Regions from separate parts of the Mesorhizobium sp. B2-8-3 genome, predicted to be linked through region 3. Evidence: predicted binding sites of a transcription regulator. Region 3 holds the regulator's gene; each other region holds the start of a gene.

The links. The regulator PhoB, encoded in region 3, activates phosphate uptake and scavenging genes when phosphate is short. The targets are predictions, from matches to a motif close to TGTCATNNANCTGTCAT.
Positions count from the first base shown of each region.
Region 1: the regulator PhoB is predicted to act here: its motif matches at 2,454-2,470, upstream of FJ418_RS27950 (YdcH family protein).
Region 2: the regulator PhoB is predicted to act here: its motif matches at 1,610-1,626, upstream of FJ418_RS27130 (toxic anion resistance protein).

Region 1 covers NZ_VFTW01000029.1:24,998-29,122, forward strand. The annotation lists gene FJ418_RS27940 (lytic transglycosylase domain-containing protein) at 1-695, opposite strand, end outside; gene ispG (flavodoxin-dependent (E)-4-hydroxy-3-methylbut-2-enyl-diphosphate synthase) at 700-1,950, opposite strand; gene FJ418_RS27950 (YdcH family protein) at 2,205-2,384, opposite strand; gene FJ418_RS27955 (DUF465 domain-containing protein) at 2,624-2,827, shown strand; gene purE (5-(carboxyamino)imidazole ribonucleotide mutase) at 2,956-3,453, shown strand; gene FJ418_RS27965 (5-(carboxyamino)imidazole ribonucleotide synthase) at 3,450-4,125, shown strand, end outside.
Region 2 covers NZ_VFTW01000027.1:23,586-27,710, reverse strand. The annotation lists gene opgC (OpgC domain-containing protein) at 1-682, opposite strand, end outside; gene FJ418_RS27135 (alpha/beta hydrolase) at 875-1,561, shown strand; gene FJ418_RS27130 (toxic anion resistance protein) at 1,669-2,748, shown strand; gene FJ418_RS27125 (substrate-binding domain-containing protein) at 2,759-4,125, shown strand, end outside.
Region 3 covers NZ_VFTW01000038.1:6,821-10,945, reverse strand. The annotation lists gene pstA (phosphate ABC transporter permease PstA) at 1-300, shown strand, start outside; gene pstB (phosphate ABC transporter ATP-binding protein PstB) at 297-1,100, shown strand; gene phoU (phosphate signaling complex protein PhoU) at 1,121-1,828, shown strand; gene phoB (phosphate regulon transcriptional regulator PhoB) at 1,845-2,534, shown strand; gene FJ418_RS30145 (ROK family protein) at 2,856-4,097, opposite strand.

The DNA.
Region 1 (4,125 bases), on a different contig from region 3:
GCGGGGAAGCGGCCCCTGACCCTCAGCCACTGGCCTATCGCCGCCGAGCGGCGGAAATTGCCCGCCACCTGCACGCCCCACGGCTTCACGTTGATCGAGGCCATGGCGACGGTCCGCGACATGATCACCGGCAGCCTGCGGCAGGCAACCGCGAAGCTCATCTTCGGGTCGAGCGGCTGGACGGTGCCGGCATAGGATTTGTCCGAGAACTTGTCGACGGGCTCGCCCATGACATCGAAGACATAGCTTTCCGTCTCCATCGGCAGGAAGCCGCCCGAACTCAGCCAGCGTGACACACGGTTCTCGCCGGCATTGTAAGCCGCCGCCGCGAGCCCGAGATTGCCGTAGCTGACCTTCATCTCGGCGAGATATTTCGCCGAGGCCGGGATGGCCTGCCCGATGTCGAAGGGATCGGCGAGCCCGCGCATCTTGGCGGTGCCCGGCATGAATTGCGCTATGCCTTCGGCGCCGACCGGGCTCACCGCGTTCGGATCGAAGCGGCTTTCCTTCCAGATCAGCCGGGCGAAGAAATCCTTGGGCAGGCCGTTCTGCTGGGCCTGGGCTTCGATCAGATCGCAGACACGGTTGATCAGTCGTTTGGCGGCGGACCGCGACTGCGGTGGGTCGGCGAATGCCTGACCGGAAAGGATCAGCGCGCAGATCAAGATCAGCGTCGCGCGCGGCAAAAGCGGCATCGGCCTACTCGGCCGCTGCTTTGCCGTGTCCGTAGCGCCGCTCGATATAGTCGCCGACCATCTTCTCGAAATCCTGCGCGATGGACGGGCCGCGCAGCGTCGCCGCCTTCTTGCCGTCGATGAAGACGGGCGCCGTCGGCGTCTCCCCGGTGCCGGGCAGCGAGATGCCGATATCGGCATGCTTGGATTCGCCGGGACCGTTGACGATGCAGCCCATCACCGCGACTTTGAGATTCTCGACGCCGGGATATTTTTCGCGCCACACCGGCATGTTCTTGCGGATATCGGCCTGGATGCTCTGGGCAAGTTCCTGGAACACGGTTGACGTCGTGCGCCCGCAGCCGGGGCAGGCTGCGACGATCGGCACGAATTGCCGGAAGCCCATGGTCTGCAGCAATTCCTGCGAGACCTGTACCTCGCGGGTGCGGTCGCCATTCGGCTCCGGCGTCAGCGAGATGCGGATCGTGTCGCCGATGCCCTGCTGCAGCAGGATGCCCATGGCGGCCGAAGAGGCGACGATTCCCTTGGTGCCCATGCCGGCTTCGGTGAGACCCAGATGCAGCGCATGGTCGGAGCGGGTGGCGAGTTCGGTGTAGACGGCGATCAAATCCTGCACGCCGCTGACCTTGGCCGACAGGATGATCTTGTCGCGACCGAGCCCGATCTCTTCGGCCATCTCGGCCGACAGGATCGCCGACTGCACGATCGCCTCGCGCGTGACTTCCTGCGCGGTGAGCGGCGAGCCCTTCGCCTGGTTGTCGTCCATCAGCCGGGTCAAAAGCTCCTGGTCGAGCGAGCCCCAGTTGACGCCGATGCGCACCGGCTTGTCGTGTTTGATCGCCATCTCGACGATCGCGGCGAACTGGCGGTCCCTCTTGTCCTTGAAGCCGACATTGCCGGGATTGATGCGGTATTTGGCCAGCGCCTCGGCGCAAGCCGGATGATCGGCGAGCAGCTTGTGGCCGATATAATGGAAGTCGCCGACCAGCGGCACGTCGATGCCGAGCCTCAGCAGCCGCTCATGGATGCGCGGAACCGCCGCCGCGCTCTCGTCGCGGTCGACCGTGATGCGCACGATTTCCGAGCCGGCACGGTGCAGCGCCGCAACCTGGGCGACGGTCTGGTCGATATCGGCGGTGTCGGTGTTGGTCATCGACTGCACGACAACCGGCGCGCCGCCGCCGACCATCACGCCGCCGACCGATACGCCGACCGACTGGCGCCGCGGGAAGGGAGAAGAAAAATATCCGGTCATGCCGGCCGCCTTCATCTGGGAGTTCCGGGCATGAGGTGGCGGAGCAAAGATGGCTTGTCAATGGCAAGCGGCAGCCAAGGCCTGCAAATCGGTGACCGCGATCAACGGCCGCAGGGCTCATATAAAAACCCTCGGGCTGCAAGATCTACACTAAAACGGTCTGGTGATTGAGTAAAAACCAACAAGCCGGCGGCATATCTTGCCACCGGTAGGTTGGCACCGCAACGGGTGCGGTGATGTTGCCTAGGGCATGTTCAGTGTGTCGTCGGGCCCCCCTTCAGCTTTTCAATCTCGTCCTTGATTGCCAGCTTGCGTCGCTTGAGATTCACGATTTCGAGGTCGTCCACCGAAGGATGGTTCATCGCATCGGTGAGCTCACGCTCGATGTCACCGTGTTTCCGCTGCAACTCATCAAGATGGGATGCAAGAGACATGATTGGTTCTCCCTTTCATGGTTTCCTCGATTGCAGCCGTCGCGGGCGCCTCCACCGCAGGTTGCGACTGTGACGGCACCATGACAGTTTGCCACCAACCGATCTCGATGTCGAATGCCACGTGGTAGCATTCCACGACAAAGTGAAATGTGATAAGGGCTGCGCGCCGGTCACAAACCCGCAAGTCACGGCCCCGCCCAAACAGCCCGATTGGGCGATGCACACGCAGACGGTAGATAATGTCCGAACAGGAACAGGCTGAAATACGCCTCGAATATTCCCGGCTCAAACAAGAACACGCCGATTTCGACGCCGCCATCAACGCGATGATCGCCACGGGCTGCGACCCGCTTCAGATCCAGCGCATGAAGAAGAAGAAGCTGATGTTGAAAGACCGGCTGTCGGCGCTGGAAGACCGCATCATTCCCGACATCATCGCTTAGGGACGAATGCTGGGCGCGCGCCCAGGAGGCCGCGGAACGTGCGGGCAGCGAGAGAGCGTATTCACCACATCCTTGCGGCTGTCGGCGAATTCCGCTAAGGCGCGCCTTTGCCGCCGCGGAGCCACACCTTGACCGATCAGCGTGCCGACGTCGCCATCATCATGGGCAGCCAGTCCGACTGGGCGACGATGCGCCAGGCGGCGGAGACGCTAGAGGCGCTGGGCATCCCGCACAAGCGGCTGATCGTCTCGGCGCACCGCACCCCGGACCGTCTCTATGAGTTCGCCAAGGGCGCCAAGGCCGCCGGCTACAAGGTGATCATCGCCGGCGCCGGCGGAGCGGCGCATCTGCCGGGCATGACGGCGGCGATGACGCCGCTGCCGGTCTTCGGCGTTCCGGTTGAGTCCAAGGCGCTTTCGGGCCAGGACTCGCTGCTTTCCATCGTGCAGATGCCGGCCGGCATCCCGGTCGGCACGCTGGCGATCGGCAAGGCGGGCGCCGCCAATGCGGCACTTCTCGCGGCCGCCGTGCTGGCGCTCAGCGACGACAAGCTCGCCGCCCGGCTCGATGCTTGGCGCTCGGCGCAAACCGCCAAGGTCGCCACTGAGCCGACGGACGCGCCGTGAGCCTGGCTCCTGGATCGGCCATCGGCATCATCGGCGGCGGCCAGCTCGGCCGCATGCTGGCGATGGCCGCAGCGCGCCTCGGCTACCATATCGTCGTGTTGGAGCCCCAGCCCGACTGCCCGGCCGCGCAGGTCGCCAACCGGCAGATCGTCGCCGCCTATGACGATCCGGCAGGGCTCGCCGAACTGGCCGCCGCCAGCGCCGTCGTCACCTATGAATTCGAGAACGTCCCGGTCGCCGCCGCCGAAACGCTGGCGGCAAAGGTCCCGGTCTATCCACCGGCACGCGCGCTCGAAGTCGCGCAGGATCGCGCCACCGAGAAGAGCTTCCTCAACGGCATCGGCATTCCGACGGCGGCATTCCGCCTGGTCGACAATGACGACCAACGGACCGAGGCCCTGAAGGCGTTCGACGGCAGCGGCGTGCTCAAGACCCGCCGCATGGGCTATGACGGCAAGGGCCAGCGCGTCTTCCGCAACATGGAAACGGCGGGCTTTGCCGGGGTCTGCGAGGCAATGGGCAATGTGCCGCTGATCCTGGAATCACTCGTGGCTTTCGAGCGCGAGATTTCGGTGATCGCCGCGCGAGGCCTCGACGGAACCATCGCCGCCTTCGATCCGGCCGAAAACGTCCACCGCGAAGGCATATTGCGCAGCTCGACCTTGCCGGCCG
Region 2 (4,125 bases), on a different contig from region 3:
CGGCAAGGCCGATGTTGAACAGGAACTGCCAAGACAGCGGGTTGAGGAACCAAAGGCCTGGCTCCGGATAGTTCGGCGGCGCGATCTGCCAGATGCCGGCGACGAGCCACAGCAGGCCGGACGCGATCAGCGCCGGCACGGGCCGATAGCTGACGAACAGCACGAAAGCAGGCGCCGCCAGAAGCAACGCCGCATAGACGGGCAGGATGTTGTTATAGCCGAGTTGGTGGCCGAGCGTGACGATGCCGAGCAGCACCTGCGGCGTGTTGCGCATCAAGGGTTCGATGTTGATCATCGTCAGGATTTCCGGCCGGTGCGCGAACAGCGCGGCGGCGCAAAACAGCGCGACCACCACCATCGTGATGACGATGTGGGAGATGTAGAGCACGCCAGCGCGCCGCCACATCTTCAAGGTCGCGAGCAATCGGCCGCCCGGCTTGAACTTCGTGCCATAGGCCAGCGCCACCGAGATGCCGGAAATCAGCACGAAGGCCTCCGCCGCATCGGAAAAACCGAAATTCTTATAGGTCCAATTCTCGAAGACCGTGCCAGGCACATGGTCGACGAAAATGGTGAGCAACGCGAGCGCGCGCAGCACGTCGATCCGCGTATCGCGCTCGACGACACGCTTGTCGCGATCGTTGATACGCTTGTCGCGATCGTTGGAAACAGGGGTGGTCATCGACAAAAGGCCTCAAAGCTGGTTGTTCATAGCCAGCAATGCGACCCCCGGGGCGCACCGCTTCGATTCCTCCCAGGGGGAGTGTATCGGCGGAAAAACGGCCTGAATTGCGCCTGGTTCAATCAACTTTCGCGGAGCGCGAAAATATTCCGTTTTGAAGCCGGCAAATCAACGAATCTCTCATGGAATCAAATGGATGTGAGCGTGTTCGAATATAGCGACGAAAACAGCATCCTGCGCGAGGATCTGACATTTCCCTACCGTCTGCTGAAGCCGGCAAACGCCAGCGGCGACTGCCTCTTCGTGCTGCACGGGTCAGGCGTGGACGAGACGACGATGCTGCCGCTGGCGATGCAGATCGCGCCGCGTTCGGTGATCGTCGCGGCGCGCGGCCGCATCCGGCAGGAGGACGGATTTCGCTGGTTCGAGCGAATCACGCCGACCAGTTTCGAGCAAACCTCCATCCGTGCCGAGACGGCCGCCTATGCCCAGTTCGCGACGGAAGCCGCGCGGCAACATGGGCTCCACCTGCAACGCGCGACCTTCCTTGGTTATTCGAACGGCGCCAATGTCGTCTCCAGCCTGATGCTGCTCCATCCCGGCCTGGTCAAGCAGGCGGCGCTGTTGAGGGCGATGCCGGTGCTCGACAATCCTCCAACGTCAGATCTTAGCGGCACACGGGTGCTGATCGTCGCCGGCGCCGCCGATCAGACCTACGGACCGTTCGCGCTCGCACTAGTGACGCTGTTCAGCGAGCGCCGCGCCGAGGTCGACGCGCGCATCGTCGCCTCGGGCCATGAATTCGGCGATGCGGACGCCGCGATCGTGCGACAATGGCTGGCGGCGCCGGCTGCAGAAGCGAGGGGTCCCTCCGCATAGGCCCTGAAATGTAATCTATTTCACGGCCCAAGCGCCACGCCCGGCCATTGTCATATGTCTGTCACACACTGTCTATCGAGATACTGTTCACCGAGGGGGAGGTCTCAATGGCCGACGAGAACAGCATCACTCTGCTCGACGACACTTCGAAGTTGCCCGCCATTGCCGCCAGCCCGGGCGAGGTCGCCAGGATCGAAGGCGGCATCGATATTCGCGACCGAGCGGCGATTTCGGTCTTCGGCGACCGCGCCCAGCAAGCGGTCAGCGACTATGCCGACAAGATTCTGTCGCAGATCCGCAACCGCGATCTCGGCGAAACCGGCACATTGCTTACCGACATCATCATGAAGGCCAGGAACCTCGATCCGGCTTCGCTGAAGGACGAAGGGTTCCTGAGCAATTTGTTCTCCTCGTTCAAGGCACGGCTCGAGCGCTTCAAGGAAAAGTACGAGGACGTCGCCGGTCAGATCGACCGTATCGGCCTTGAGCTCGACCGTCATAAGGACACGCTCAGGCGCGATATCGCCGTGCTCGACGACCTGCATGAGCAGACCAAGGACTCCATCCTCAACCTCGACGCCTATGTGCAGGCCGGCAAGAAATTCGTCGACAACTACCGCGCCGACGAGCTGCCGAAGCTGAAGGCCGCGGCGGAGGCGAAGAGCGCCGACACCGTCGGCTCCCTGGAGGCGCAAACCTACCAGGACGCCGTGCAGGCGCTCGACCGCCTTGAAAAGCGCATCTTCTATCTCATTCAGGCCCGTCAACTCGGCATCCAGCAATTGCCGCAGATCCGCATCGTGCAGTCGGGCGACGAGACGCTGATCGAGAACCTGCAGGCGACTTCGGCGCTGACCGTGCCGGCCTGGAAGCAGAAGATGGTCATCCTGCTTGGGCTGACCAACCAGAAGTCGGCTCTGGAGCTGCAAAAGACCGTAACCGACGCCACCAACGAGATGATCCGCCAGACATCGAAGATGATGAAGGATCAGGCCATCTCCATCGAGGAACAGGCGCAGCGCGGCATCGTCGATGTCGAGACGCTGGCGCAGGCCAACCACGATCTGATCGACACCGTGCAAGGTGTGCTCAAGGTCCAGGAGCAAGGCCGGCAAAAGCGGGCCGACGCCGAAAAGCAGATGGACAAGATGACCGCCGACCTCAAGAAAGCGCTCACCCAGGGCTGACGGGGCCTCGATGCCAATGAAGCTTTCGTCCGTTCTGGCGTTGGCGGCCGTGCTGCTGCTGGCGGCCTGCAATTCGGGCAATGTCAAATTCTCGATCGTCTCCGGTTCCGAGAACACGGTGCTGGAGCCGATCGTGCAGGAGTTCTGCGCCAAGCAGGGCGCGACCTGCACCATCTCTTACCAAGGCTCGCTCGATATCGGTCTCGGTCTGCAGAAGGCCAGCGGGTTCGATCAGGACGCGGTCTGGCCGGCGTCGAGCGTCTGGGTCGACCTGTTCGATACCGGCCGCAAGGTACGCAACCTCACCTCGATCGCGCAGATGCCGGTCATCCTCGGCGTGCGCAAATCCAAGGCCGCCGAACTCGGCTGGATCGGCAGGCAAGTCTACATGAAGGACATCCTTGCCGCGGTGAAGGACGGCAAGCTCAAATTCCTGATGACTTCGGCCACGCAGTCCAACTCCGGCGCCAGCGCCTATCTGGCGATGCTCTCCAGCGCGCTCGGCGGCAAGGAAGTGATCCAGCCCGGCGACCTCGACAATCCCTCCGTGCACGACACGGTCGGCGCCCTGTTGCAGGGCGTCGAGCGCTCTTCCGGGTCTTCAGGCTGGCTGGCCGACCTCTATGTCGATTCCGCGCGCAAGGGCACGCTCTATGACGCGATGTGGAATTACGAGGCGACGCTGAAAGAGACCAACGACAGGCTGAAGCAAATGGGCGACGAGCCGCTCTACGCGGTCTATCCGGCCGATGGCGTCGCGGTCGGCGATTCCCCGCTCGGCTTCATCGATCACGGGCGCGGCGCCGATGTCGAAAAGTTCTTCGCCGACCTGCTCGCCTATCTGCAGTCGGACACGGTGCGCAAGCGCATCGCCGACACTGGCCGGCGACTGCCGCTCGGCGGCGCCTCGGTCCAGGCGACGGCTGAGCCCGACTGGAATTTCGATCCGGGCAAGCTGGTGACGTCGATCCGCATGCCGGAACCCGCGGTGATCCGCAAGGCGCTTGACCTCTACCAGCAGGCGCTGCGCAAACCGTCATTGACGGCGCTCTGCTTCGACTTCTCGGGTTCGATGGAGAACGAGGGCGAAACGCAGTTGCAGCAGGCCGCGCAGTTCCTGTTCACGCCGGAAAAGTCGAGCGAAGTGCTGGTGCAATGGACGCCGTCCGACCACATTTTCGTGCTGCCTTTCGACAGCAAAGTGCGCGACATTTTCGACGCGACCGGTGATCCTGCGGGCCAGAACCAGCTGCTTGGCGACGTGGCGCAACAGCGCGCCGGCGGCGGTACCGACATGTATGCCTGCGCCTCGCAGGCGCTGCAGAAGATCCTGACGACGCCCGACCTGCCGAAATACCTGCCGGCCATCGTCATCAT
Region 3 (4,125 bases):
ATCCGCTCCGTCGCCTACCGCGCGGCAATGTCGGGCATCGTCACCGGAATCCTGCTGGCGATCGCCCGCATCTCCGGCGAGACGGCGCCGCTTCTCTTCACCGCGCTCAACAACCAGTTCTGGTCGAGCAATCTCAATGCGCCGATGGCCAGCCTGCCGGTGACCATCTTCCAGTTCGCTCTCAGCCCTTACGAGGAATGGCAGCAACTGGCCTGGACGGGCGCACTCATAATCACCCTGACGGTTCTCGGGCTGAGCATCATCGCCCGCAGCCTAACCGGACGCAGAGAGGACAGATGAAACCGATGTTGTCCACCGACCTGAACGCAGCCGATACGACCGTCGAGAAGGCCAAGATCGAGGTCAAGAACCTCAATTTCTACTATGGCCAGTCGAAGGCGCTGAAGGACATCAACCTGTCCCTGCCCGAGCGCAGCGTGACAGCCTTCATCGGCCCGTCGGGCTGCGGGAAGTCGACGCTGCTGCGCGTGCTCAACCGCATCTACGAGCTCTATCCGAAGCAGAGCGCCGAGGGCCAGGTGCTGCTCGACGGCAAGAACATCCTCGACCGCTCGCAGGACCTCAACCTGCTGCGCACCAAGATCGGCATGGTGTTCCAGAAGCCGACGCCGTTCCCGATGTCGATCTACGAGAACATCGCCTTCGGCGTCAGGCTCTATGAGAAGATCAGCAAGGCCGAGATGGATAGCCGCGTCGAGCAGGCGCTGAAGCGCGCCGCGCTGTGGACCGAGGTCAAGGACAAGCTCAACGCCAGCGGCCTCAGCCTCTCGGGCGGCCAGCAGCAGCGCCTGTGCATCGCCCGCACCGTGGCGGTGAAGCCCGAGGTCATCCTGCTCGACGAGCCGGCCTCGGCGCTCGATCCGCTGTCGACCGCCAAGATCGAGGAACTGATCGACGAGTTGCAGGCCGACTACACGATCGTCATCGTCACCCACAACATGCAGCAGGCGGCGCGCGTGTCGCGGCAGACGGCGTTCATGTATCTGGGCGAGCTGGTGGAGTTCGACCGGACCGAGAAGATCTTCACCTCGCCTCGCGAGAAGCGCACGCAGGACTACATAACCGGCCGCTTCGGCTGAGTTCATACGAGGACATCATCATGGCCGAACATACCGTCGCCTCCTTCGACGAGGATCTGAGGCAGATCAGCCGGCTCATCAACGACATGGGCGATCTCGCCAGCTCCATGGTCGGCGGTGCGACCAGGGCGCTGCTCGAGACCGACAATGCGCTGGCGCAGCGCGTCGTCTCCGACGACGCCATCATGGACGCTCGTCAGCGCGAGCTCGACGACCGCGCCATCACGCTGATCGCCAAGCGGCAGCCGATGGCGGACGACCTGCGCAACGTGGTCGGCTCGATCCGCATGGCGGGCGACCTCGAACGCATCGGCGATCTCGCCAAGAACATCGCCAAGCGCGTCGGCTCGGTCGGCGTCAGCGCCGCGCCGCGCGACCTCACGCATTCGATCGATTCGATGGCGCAGCTGGTGCTGATCCAGGTCCAGGCCGTGATCCAGGAATACATGGTGGGCGATGCCACGGCGCTGGCCAAGCTTCGCAACGACGACGAGCGCATCGACGTCAAATACACGTCCGTCTTCCGCGAGCTGTTGACCTACATGATGGAAGACCCGCGCAACATCACCGCTTGCACGCATCTTCTGTTCTGCGCCAAGAACCTCGAGCGCATCGGCGACCATGTGACCAACATCGCCGAGAATGCCTATTATGTGCTGACCGGCACGCAATTGCCCGCCAATCGTCCGAAGCAGGACGAGACCGCAATGTCGGCGCCGGCGGCCTGACGAAAAGGTTACCCCAATGATCGCGCCACGCATCATGGTGGTGGAGGACGAGGAGCCGCTGGGGGTGCTGCTCCGCTACAATCTCGAATCCGAGGGTTACCAGGTCGAAGTGGTGACCCGCGGCGACGAGGCCGAAATCCGCCTTCAGGAAAACGTTCCCGACCTGCTCGTGCTCGACTGGATGGTGCCGGCGGTTTCCGGCATCGAGCTCTGCCGGCGTCTCAGGATGCGGCCCGAGACCGAGCGGCTGCCGATCATCATGCTGACGGCGCGCGGCGAGGAAAGCGACCGCGTGCGCGGCCTCTCGACCGGCGCCGACGACTATCTGGTCAAGCCATTCTCGACGCCGGAGTTCATGGCGCGCGTCAAGGCGCTGCTGCGCCGCGCCAAGCCGGAGGTGCTGTCCAGCGTGCTCAAGGTCGGCGACATCGTGCTCGACCGCGAATCGCACCGGGTCTACCGCAAGAAGAGCGAGATCAGGCTCGGCCCGACCGAGTTCCGCCTGCTCGAATTCATGATGCGTCATCCCGGCCGCGTGTTCTCGCGCAGCCAGCTGCTCGACAATGTCTGGGGCGAGACGATCTATATCGACGAGCGCACCGTGGACGTCCATGTCGGGCGCCTGCGCAAGGCGGTCAACAACGGCCGCATGCCGGACGTCATCCGCACCATCCGCGGGGCGGGGTACGCGATCAGGGAGGATTAGTCCCGAGGGCGGAAGTTCCGACGGGATCGGCACTCCAACATTAACGCTGGTGGGTAGTCGAGACGCTTGCGCTTCGTCATCCACGGGCGGAGCAAGGAGCGTAGCGACGCAGCGCAGACCCGAGGATCCATGCCGTGACTTCCACGCGCCGCTATGGCGCAGAACTCTGCACCGCTGCACCCTACGATCGAGGTAACGGCATGGATTCCAGGGTCTGCGCGCGTCGCTTCGCTCCTTGCTCCGCCCTGGAATGACGAAGTCGCGGTGGCTTCGGCCAATCTCCAACGTTGGTGCGATTCGCGGCTTCAGCGCCATGTTCGCTCAGGCCACGTTCTTCCCGGCCCCCGCTCTGGCCTGCACCCCCGGCGCGAAAATCTCCTGATCGACGAAGGTCAGCGCGCGCATGGCGCAGCCTTCGCGGATAAGCGGCAGTTCGTTCGGCTCGGTGTCGAAGGAGATCGATTCCGAGTGCTGGCCGCCGGCGGTCTGGGCGATCGCCTCTCGCAGCGCCGGCTCGATCAGGTCGAAGGCGGCCGCGCTTACGCCGACCATGGCGACAGGCGCCGGGTCGATGAGGGCGAACAGGCTGCCGAGGCCGAAACCGAGCGCTTCGCCGGCCCGGCGATAAGCCTCCCGTTCGGGTCCGTCCTCCTGCCGGGCTTTCGCGGCCAGCGCGCGCATATCGGCGTCGCCGACGTCGGTCGGGGTGGCGTCCTCGCTTATTCCCATGGCGCTGCGCCAGATCGCGTAATTGCCGGCATAGGCCTCGACGCAGCCGCGGCGGCCGCAGCGGCAAAGCGCGCCGCCCGGACGATGGATCATATGGCCGAACTCGCCGCCGGAGGAATGCGTGCCGCTGAACAGCGCGCCCTTCAGCACAAGGCCCATGCCGATACCGTGCGAGAGCAGGATGGCGATGAAGTCGTCGCGATAGCGCTCGGGATCGCGCCATTGCAGCGCCACCGCCATCATGTTGCAGTCGTTCTCCATGGTGGCGGGAATACCGAATTCCCTTTCGAGGAGGTCGGCGAAAGGGATGTCGGTCAGCGGCGTGATCGGCGACCACAGCATGGCGCGTGAATGGGAATCGGTGATGCCTTGAATGCCCATGGCGATGCGGGCGACGCTGCCCACGTCGAGGTCGGGATCCCCCAGCCGGCGCCGCACGATCGCCATGCATTCGCCGATCAGCTCGTCGCGGGGCATGACAAGCGTGTCGAGGCGCTGCTGCTCCTCGGCAACCACCTGGCCGGCATAATCGATCACGGCGACCGACAGGAAGTTCAGCGACAGCACCACGGTCAGCACCGCGGCGGCTTCGGGGTTCAGCGCCAGACCGATCTGCGGCCGGCCGCGTTTCAACGCCGTCGGCTCGCTGGCCTTGCTTTCGGTGAGAATGCCTTCCTGGATCAGATCGGCGGAGATCGCCGAAATGGTCGAGTGGCTGAGCCCGGTGGTGGCAGCAATCTCCGTGCGCGAGGGCTGGCCGGCGCGGCGCACGGCCGAAATCACCATGGCGCGGTTGCGCCGGCGCAAATCGTCGTGACGGATTCCGACCGACATCGTCTCGCACGTCCTCCCAGTCATCGCG